Regions from separate parts of the Streptomyces sp. NPDC031210 genome, predicted to be linked through region 3. Evidence: riboswitches for the same ligand, from Rfam matches in the RefSeq annotation. Region 3 holds a riboswitch; each other region holds the start of a gene.
The links. A riboswitch is a leader RNA that binds a small molecule or an ion and turns the genes downstream of it on or off. The one in region 3 is predicted to bind cobalamin.
Positions count from the first base shown of each region.

Region 1 (2,191 bases), on a different contig from region 3:
CGCCGGGCGGCGGGCCCCAGTGCTCCTCGACGGCCGAGCGGAGCTCCTCGGGCAGCGTCGCGTACCAGCGCTTGTAGTCGGCGGCCGGGATACGGACCGGGTTGCGGCTGAGCTGCTCCTCGGTGAGCCACTCCTGGTCGTGGCCGCCGGCTTCGATGAGGGCGTAGATCAGCTCGTCGCCGTCGCCGGAGGCGAGGCCGGGCACCTCCTCGGCGCCGAAGTCGTAGCCGTCCGCCCGCAGCCGGCGCAGGAGCGCGACGGCGCTGGCCGGGGTGTCCAGGCCGACGGCGTTGCCGATGCGGGAGTGCTTGGTGGGGTAGGCGGACAGGACGAGCGCGAGGCGCTTGTCGGGCGCCGGGATGTGGCGCAGGCGGGCGTGGCGTACGGCGATGCCGGCCACGCGGGCGGCCCGCTCGGGGTCGGCGGCGTAGACCGGCAGGCCGTCCTCGTCGACCTCCTTGAAGGAGAACGGGACGGTGATCAGGCGGCCGTCGAACTCGGGGACGGCGATCTGGGAGGCGGCGTCCAGCGGGGACAGCCCCTCGTCGTTCTCCTCCCAGGAGGCGCGCGAGCCGGTCAGGCACAGCGCCTGGAGGATCGGCACGTCCAGGGCGGCCAGCGCGCCGGCGTCCCAGGACTCGTCGTCGCCGCCGGCGGAGGCCGCGGCGGGCTTGGTGCCGCCGGCGGCCAGGACGGTGGTGACGATGGCGTCGGCCGGCCGCAGCGCGTCGATCAGCTCCGGCTCGGGGGCGCGCAGCGAGGCGACGAACAGCGGCAGCGGGCGGCCGCCGGCGGCCTCGATCTGGGTGCACAGCGCGTCGATGAAGGCGGTGTTGCCGCTCATGTGGTGGGCGCGGTAGTAGAGCACGGCGATGAGCGGGCGGACGGCCGGGCCGGGGGTGACGCTCGCGTCCGCGGCGGCCGGGCGCTCCAGCTCTCCCCAGGTGGGGGCGGGCGCGGGCGGGTCGAAGCCGTGGCCGGTCAGCAGCACCGTGTCGGACAGGAAGCGGGCGAGCTGGTCGAGGTTGGCGGGGCCGCCGTGCGCGAGGTAGGCGTGCGCCTCGGCCGCGGTGCCGACGGGGACCGTGGACTGCTCCATGAGCTGGGCGTCGGGGGCCTGTTCACCGGTCAGGACGATCACCGGCCGGTGCTGGTCCTCGGCGAGCAGCAGGTCCAGGCCCTCCTGCCAGGCGCGGATGCCGCCCAGGAGGCGTACGACGACGAGGTCGGTGCCGTCCAGGAGGGCCGGCAGCTCGGCGAGGTCGAGGCGGGCGGGGTTGGCGAGCCGGTAGGGCACGGGGCCGGCGGCAGCGCGGGCGCTGAGCAGGTCGGTGTCGGAGGTCGACAACAGCAGAAGCATGCGGGCGCAGGCCTTCCTCGGGGTGTCCGCGCCCCGGGTGGTCGGATGGACGGCGGGAGTTCCTGGCTCGCCCGGCGGTGGCCGGATTCACAGTGGCGGGACCGCGCCGGATTCTCACCGGGCTTCCTCCCTAGGGCCCTGGGACCCTGTGCCGTCTGCATAGTAGATCCTGGCCGGTATCGGGCGGGCGGCCCCCTGGAAGGTCGTGGGTATGCTCGCCGCCATGCCGCCCACCTCGCCGAAACCCCCGGGCCCGGGGACCTCCCCCGTACGGGACCGCGGCGACGCCTGCCCCGGTGCGCTGCGGCTGCACCGGGCCGACGACGGCGCCCTGGCACGACTGCGCGTCCCCCTGGGGTTTCTGACGCCGCATCAGCTCTCGGTGCTGGCCGACGCGGCCGACCGGCTCGGCGACGGCCATCTCGGCATCACCTCGCGCGGCAACATCGAGCTGCGCGGCCTCGGCGACGACTGCGGCGGCGAACTGGCTCGGTTGTGGCGGGAGGCCGGCCTGCTGCCCTCCGAGCGGCACGAGCGGGTCCGCAACATGGTCGTCTCACCGCTGACGGGCCTGGACCAAGTGGGCCGCGCGGACGTGCGGTTGTGGGCCGCGCGGCTCGATGCGCTGCTGTGCGCCGAGGAGTGGACGACGGCGTTGTCGGGCCGGTTCCTGTTCGCCGTGGACGACGGGCGCGGGGACGTGGCGGGGCTCGGCGCCGATGTGACCTTGCTCGCAGCAGCGGACGGGCGGGCGCTGGTAGGCGTCGGGGCCCGGGTGGTGTGCCGGGTGGCCGCGGCCGACGCGCCGCGGGCCGCGCTCGCCGCCGCGGA
Region 1 is NZ_JBVIHH010000015.1:91,016-93,206, forward strand. It holds gene cobN (cobaltochelatase subunit CobN) at 1-1,360, opposite strand, end outside; cobalamin riboswitch at 1,401-1,525, opposite strand; gene ACZ45Z_RS25660 (cobalamin biosynthesis protein CobG) at 1,584-2,191, shown strand, end outside.
Region 1: it holds a riboswitch for cobalamin, as region 3 does, so the genes downstream of both, cobN (cobaltochelatase subunit CobN) here and ACZ45Z_RS06935 (prenyltransferase/squalene oxidase repeat-containing protein) in region 3, are expected to answer to the same signal.

Region 2 (2,191 bases), on a different contig from region 3:
CATCGGCCTGACCGCGTTCGTGCTGAACGTGGTGGTGACGGTGGTGCTGACCTTCGCCCTGAAGGCCGTGAAGGCCCCGGACGGCGTCGACGAGACCAGCCCCGGCGACTACACCGCGGACGCCGGCGACAAGGGCGTCAGCCCCGAACTGCCCCCCGCCACGGCGGGCGCCCCGGCCGGCCACTGACCCGGCCACCCGCTCCGGCGCCTACGGGCCGTCGCGCCCCCTTGGGGGATGCGGCGGCCCGTTCGCCTGTCGTGGCGCGACCGGACCGCCTGCGCGCGTCAGTTCACCCAGTCCTTCAACGGCTCGGTTTCGACCGTGATGCCCACCGGGTCCGGGAGGTGGAGGGTCTTGCCGTACGGCACCGTGTGAACGTTCTCGTAGCGGGCGCCGTCCGGCTCGCTGTAGACCGACACCTGACACGTGTCACGGTCGATCAACAGGTAGACCGGAATGCCAGTTTCCGCATAAGCACGGGGCTTCTCCACGCGGTCACGCTGCTCGGTGTCCGAGTCGTATGAGGTGACTTCGACGACCATCAACACCGGGTCCGGGTCAACCCATTCGCCCTGGCCTGCGATCACGCCGCTGTGAACAAGAGCGCCGTCCGGGCGGGCGCGGCCGCGCCGGTAGGACTGCACCCTGAGCCCTTGGTCCGGATAGAGCCACAGTTCCGGGCGCGACTGGATGCAGATACGCGTCAGCCACTCGATGATCAGCGCGTGGTCCGCGTCCGGCATGGGCTTGCTCCTGACCTTCCCGTCGATGAGTTCCAACCGCGCGCCCTCCTCCAAACGGGCGAGTATCCGGGCGGCCTCTTCGAAGTGCTCGGTGAGCATGATGTGCGGCCGGTCGGCAAGCGCGGTCATGAAGCCTTCTCCCTCTGTCATCAGCGGAGCAAGAAACGTAGAAACGACGATAGCCGAGGGCACTGACAGACACCGCCCGATCACTCACGACTCACTAGATGTGGGGGTGCACGCGCCTGGGCACCCCCACATGTATGCTCGTGCTCGCTGTCGCCGCAGGGGAATCCGGTGCGAATCCGGAACTGTCCCGCAACGGTGTATGAGCGCGCCCGGGTGGCTGTGCCACCCTCTCGCGCGCCCGTGAAGTCCGAGGACCTGCCGACGGTACGCCCGCACCGCCATCGGTGCGGACGTCGATACGTCCGGGCCTCGCGGGTTGGGCCGGTGGACGCCGCGCGGTGGTTCGCGCATCCCGGAACGGGGTGCCGCATGCCCGCGCGCGCCCGTCGCGCCCCGCCCTCCAGGCCCCCGCCGAGTGAGGGAGAGCACCACGTGACCATCGCGCCAACGGAGCCCGCGTCAGACGCCGAGGTCGGACAGCCCGCGGTGGCCGCGCACAGTGCCCCCGCCGGCCGGACCGGACGCGGTGAGGACGGGCCGGGCGTCGCCTTGCTGCGCACCCTGACCGATCTGACCGAGGACCTGACGGCGACCGACCCCGGCAAGGTGGCCGCCGCCGCCCTGCGGGGCCGGCACGCCGGCTCCGACGAGGCCGAGTTGCGGTCGCTGGCCATCGACGCCGCCGCGGGTCTGATCGGCGACGAGCCGCAGTATTCGAAGCTCGCGGCGCGCCTGCTCACCCTCGCCATCGCCGAGGAGGCGGCCGGACAGGGGGCGGTCGCCTTCTCGGCCTCCGTCGCCACCGGCCACCGCGAGGGCCTCATCGCGGACGAGACCGCCGCGTTCGTACGGACCCACGCCGCCCGCCTGGACGCGCTGGTCGACACCGCCCTGGCCGACGGCGCCGACGACCGCTTCGGCTACTTCGGGCTGCGCACCCTGCACTCCCGCTACCTGCTCCGGCACCCGATGACCCGTCAGGTCATCGAGACCCCGCAGCACTTCCTGCTGCGCGTGGCCTGCGGGCTGGCCGAGAACGATTCGGCCGCCGCGCTGGAGGACGTCGCCGAGCTGTACCGCCTCACCAGCACGCTGTCCTACCTCCCCTCCTCCCCCACCCTGTTCAACTCCGGCACCCGCCACCCGCAGATGTCCTCCTGCTATCTGCTGGACTCCCCGCTGGACGAACTGGACTCCATCTACGACCGCTACCACCAGGTCGCCCGCCTGTCGAAGCACGCCGGCGGCATCGGCCTGTCCTACTCCCGGATCCGCGCACGGGGGTCGCTGATCCGGGGCACCAACGGTCACTCCAACG
Region 2 is NZ_JBVIHH010000004.1:60,399-62,589, forward strand. It holds gene mctP (monocarboxylate uptake permease MctP) at 1-187, shown strand, start outside; gene ACZ45Z_RS09775 (Uma2 family endonuclease) at 286-873, opposite strand; cobalamin riboswitch at 1,008-1,150, shown strand; gene ACZ45Z_RS09780 (ribonucleoside-diphosphate reductase subunit alpha) at 1,306-2,191, shown strand, end outside.
Region 2: it holds a riboswitch for cobalamin, as region 3 does, so the genes downstream of both, ACZ45Z_RS09780 (ribonucleoside-diphosphate reductase subunit alpha) here and ACZ45Z_RS06935 (prenyltransferase/squalene oxidase repeat-containing protein) in region 3, are expected to answer to the same signal.

Region 3 (2,191 bases):
CGAGCCCGACACCGACGATCCACCAGACGCCGCCGCCCCCGTCGTCCTTCGTGCCGGACCCGGCGTCCTTCCCCGGCGTGGCGGACGGCCGCGCGCCGCCGGCCGGCTCGGGGCCGGTGGCGTTGAGCGCGGCGACCAGGTCGGTGCCGCCGAAGGAGCGCGGGTCGGTGCCGGTGGCATGGGCGGCGAGGACCAACTGCGCGTACGCGGCGGGGCCGCTCTTCTTCGCCCAGTCCGCGGAGTTCTTCTCCAGCCACTTCAGCGGCTGCCGGGCGGCGGCGCCGTGCGAGCCGGCGGCCAGTGCCACGACGGCGTCGGCGGTGTTGCCGACGTCGGGCTGGTCCTCGGCGCCCGGCATCGCCGACATCAGGTGGTGGCCGTTCTTGTCGAGCTGCGCGACGAGGTAGGCGTCGGCGCCCGCCGCGGCCCGCTCCGGCCCGCCCGCCCCGGGCTTCGTCTTTCCGCCGTCCTCGCAGGCGAGCGGCTCGACGGGCTTCTTCGCGTCCTCGCCGGCCGGTTCGACGACGAAGCCGGCGCCCCGGGCGCCGAGCGCGGCCGCGGCGGTGGCGTCGGCGTTGGGGACCAGGGCGCCGTCCTTGGGCTGGAAGGCGAACGCGCCCCGTTCGGCCTTCTTCGCGTCGCACCCCAACTGGAAGGCCGGCAGCGCGTCGTACGGCGTCCGGCCGCCCTTCGCGGACTTCACCGACTCCGGCTTCACGCGGGCCGAGACCAGCGCCCCGATGACGACGGACGTGGAGTTGGCGTCGCTGGGCGAGCCCGGCAGCGAACTCCAGCCGCCGTCGTCGTTCTGTACGGACTTCAGCCAGGTCACGGCCTTCCGCACGCTGTCGGCGTGCCCGCCGAGCGCGGCCAGCGCCTGGACGGCGGCGGCCGTCTGGTTGGTGTCCCGCATGGTTTTGGCGTCGCACTTTGCGGCCGGGTCGGCGCGGAACGCGGTGAACGAACCGTCGGCGCACTGCTGGCCGGTGAGCCAGTCGACGGCCGACGCCGCGGGCCGCACGCCGAGGGTGTCCTGGGCGAGCAGGGCGAGGGACTGGCGCCACACCCCGTCGAACTCGGGGGACTGCGTGCCGTACAGGCCGTCGGGCAGCTTCTTCGGGGAGGGGGCGGCGGCGGGCGCGGCGGAGTCGGCGAACGCGGCGGGGGCGGCGGCCGCGCCCAGCACGGCCGCGGTGGCCAGTGCCGTGGCGGTGCGGCGGGCCAGGACGGCGAAGGAATGGGCCATGGGGGCCATGGGAGCCACGGGGGCCATCGGTGGGTGCCTCTCGGGTCGGTTCGCAGCGGTGGTACGCAGCCGCGCTCGGCCGGCCGTCCGCGCGCCGATCGGTTGATCCGCGCCGGTGGCACCGGGCTCGACTCCGTATTCCTCGACGGTGCCGCGACCGGCCGCCCGCGGGGGCGGGTGGTCCGGTGGCGGGAGCCTTGGTCGTGCCCGGACGGGCGCTCCGGCTGCGGCGGCCGTGCGGGCCGCGAGCGGGTCGCGGTGCGCGGGCGGGCCGTCCTCACGGTTGCGGGTCAGCGCCGGATTTCCACCGGCTTCCCCCGATCGGGCACGAATGAAGTTGTCCCGCACACCTTAACCGGCGGCCCGCCGGGACTCGCTCGCACGTACGGGGCCGGGCCTCGGGGGCGGCCTGGGGCACCTGCGACCAGCCGCCAACCATGCCCGCCCCCTGCCCGCCGCCGCGCCCTGCCCGCCACCGCCCCCTGCCCGCCGCCGCGCCCACCGCCGCCGCGTCACCCCAAGGGGACCGCCAGATAGGTCGCGGGGTCGGAGCCCGGGACGCGCTCCGCCCGGCCGAGTTTCACCAGGCGGCGCAGGTGCGCCTCGGCTTCGGAGACGGCGATGGTGCGGGAGCCGTAGGGGATCTGGTCCCAGGGGCGGTTCCACTCCATGGCGACGGCGAGCTGCCACGGCGTGAGCGGTTCGCGGAGCAGTGCTCTCAGTGCGGACAACCGCTCTTCATGGTGAGCGATGAGCTCTCTTACGCGCCGGTCCGCTCCGGTGAACGCGTGCTGATGGGCGGGCAGAACCTCGGCCGGGGCGAGCCGCCCGATCCGTTCCAGGGAGTCGAGATAGTCACCCAAGGGATCGGTAGCGCCCCCCGAGCTCTCGACGTCGTTCGAGCAGGCGGCACCCCCCTCACCGTCCGGGTCCTCGTACAGACCG
Region 3 is NZ_JBVIHH010000002.1:724,975-727,165, forward strand. It holds gene ACZ45Z_RS06935 (prenyltransferase/squalene oxidase repeat-containing protein) at 1-1,246, opposite strand, end outside; cobalamin riboswitch at 1,495-1,621, opposite strand; gene ACZ45Z_RS06940 (MBL fold metallo-hydrolase) at 1,759-2,191, opposite strand, start outside.

Region 4 (2,191 bases), on a different contig from region 3:
GTCGCCGGGCTGCTTGTCGCCCTGGAAGTAGTAGAGGGGATGGCCGTTGTAGGTGATTTCCTTCGTGCCGCCCTCGCGGGTCGTCGTGCCCAGCAGCGCGCTCTTGACGCCGCCGCCGGCCTTCGGGGTACCGGTGACGGTCGCCGGTGGCCAGGCTTGGGCGCAGCCGCCCGAGCAGGTGGACTTGCCGGCCTTGTCGGCCTCGAAGAGGTAGAGGGTGCGGCCCTGGCCGTCGACGAGGATCTGGCCGAGCCGCCCGGCGCGGGAGGCGACGGTTCCCTCGCCGGGCGAGGGAGAGCCCGACGGCGAGGCGCCCGGGCTCGTGCGGCCGGCGGACGGGGAGGGCTTGCTCGTACCGCCGTCGTCCGAGCATCCGGCCATCCCCGCGGCGACGAGGGCCGTGACCGCGATGACGGCCCCCTTGGCGCTGTTGCGCATCCTTGACACTCCTTCGGTTCCGTCCGCCCCGCCCCTGCGGCGGCGCGCGCGGCCGACCGACGTGCCGCCCACCCCACTAGACACCGGCTACCGCCACCCGGCCATCCGGGCGCGGACGTTCGGCGTATCCGGCGCCTGCTCACCCACGGCAGGGCTTAGGCTGACCGGGCGACTGGTTCGCCCTGCCCGCCAGGCAGGCGCGTCGTAAGAGGGAACCCGGTGGGAATCCGGGACTGCCCCGCAGCGGTGAGTGGGAACGACCGCCGTCATACGCACTGGGCCCGACCGGGTCCGGGAAGCGACGGCCAGTAGATGTCTGCCCCGGCAGACGTGCCCGCGAGTCCGAAGACCTGCCAGCGTCCGTGCGCGCGATCGCGTACGGAGATCCCGGTGACCTCGAGGGCGGGTCGGTGGACGTCTCAGGTGGCGGGCGCGGGCGCACACTCCCACGCTCCGCCCACTTCGCCGTCCTTCGCGCCCTCGACCCGTCCCGGGGTCTGGAGGAGACACGCTCGCGAAGGAGAGTTACGTGATCACCGACTCGACCACCGGCTCCGCGGCCGCCGCCGCCCGGCCCACCGTGCACGGCTATCCGCGCCAGGGCCCGAACCGGGAACTGAAGAAGGCCGTCGAGGGGTACTGGCAGGGCCGTGTCGACGCCGGCGCCCTGCGGGACACCGCCGCCGCGCTGCGCCGCGGCAACTGGCGGGAGCTGGCCGCGGCCGGCATCCGGGAGGTGCCGACGGGCGACTTCTCGTACTACGACCACGTCCTGGACACCAGCGTCATGCTGGGCGCGATCCCCGCCCGGCACCGCGCGGCGGTGGCCGCCGACCCGCTGGACGGCTACTTCGCCATGGCCCGGGGCACGCAGGACGTGGCGCCGCTGGAGATGACCAAGTGGTTCAACACCAACTACCACTACCTGGTACCGGAGTTGGGCCCGGACACGGTGTTCGCGGCGGACTCCCGCAAGCAGGTGGACGAGCTGCGGGAAGCCGTCGCGCTGGGCCTTGAGGGCCGTCCGGTCCTGGTCGGCCCGGTCACCTATCTGCTGCTGGCCAAGCCGGCGCCCGGCGTCGCGGCGGACTTCGAACCGCTGACCCTGCTCGACCGCCTGCTGCCGGTCTACGCCGAGGTCCTCGCCGATCTGCGGGCCGCCGGCGCAAGCTGGGTCCAGTTGGACGAACCGGCGCTGGTACAGGACCGCTCCCCCGCCGAACTGAACGCCGCGGCCCGCGCCTACCGCGACCTGGGCGCGCTCACCGACCGGCCGAAGCTGCTGGTCGCCGCGTACTTCGACCGCCTCGGTGACGCCCTGCCGGTGCTGGCCAAGGCGCCCGTCGACGGTCTCGCGCTCGACTTCACCGGTCCCGCCGCCGCCAACCTCGGTGAGCTGGCGGCGGTCGGCGGGCTGCCCGGCAAGCGTCTGGTCGCGGGGGTCGTCGACGGCCGCAATGTGTGGATCAACGACTTCGAACGGTCGCTGGCCACGCTCGGGACCCTGCTGGGGCTCGCCGACCGGGTCGACGTGGCGTCCTCGTGCTCCTTGCTGCACGTCCCGCTGGACGTCACCGCGGAGCGCGATATCGATCCGCAGGTCGCCCGCTGGCTCGCCTTCGCCCGGCAGAAGACCGCGGAGATCGTCACGCTGGCACGCGGCCTGCACCAGGGAACCGGCGCCATCACGGCCGAACTGAGCGCCAACCGGGCCGACTTGGCCTCCCGGGCCGGCTCCGCGCTCACCCGCGAC
Region 4 is NZ_JBVIHH010000012.1:208,052-210,242, reverse strand. It holds gene ACZ45Z_RS22750 (COG4315 family predicted lipoprotein) at 1-438, opposite strand, end outside; cobalamin riboswitch at 594-810, shown strand; gene metE (5-methyltetrahydropteroyltriglutamate--homocysteine S-methyltransferase) at 968-2,191, shown strand, end outside.
Region 4: it holds a riboswitch for cobalamin, as region 3 does, so the genes downstream of both, metE (5-methyltetrahydropteroyltriglutamate--homocysteine S-methyltransferase) here and ACZ45Z_RS06935 (prenyltransferase/squalene oxidase repeat-containing protein) in region 3, are expected to answer to the same signal.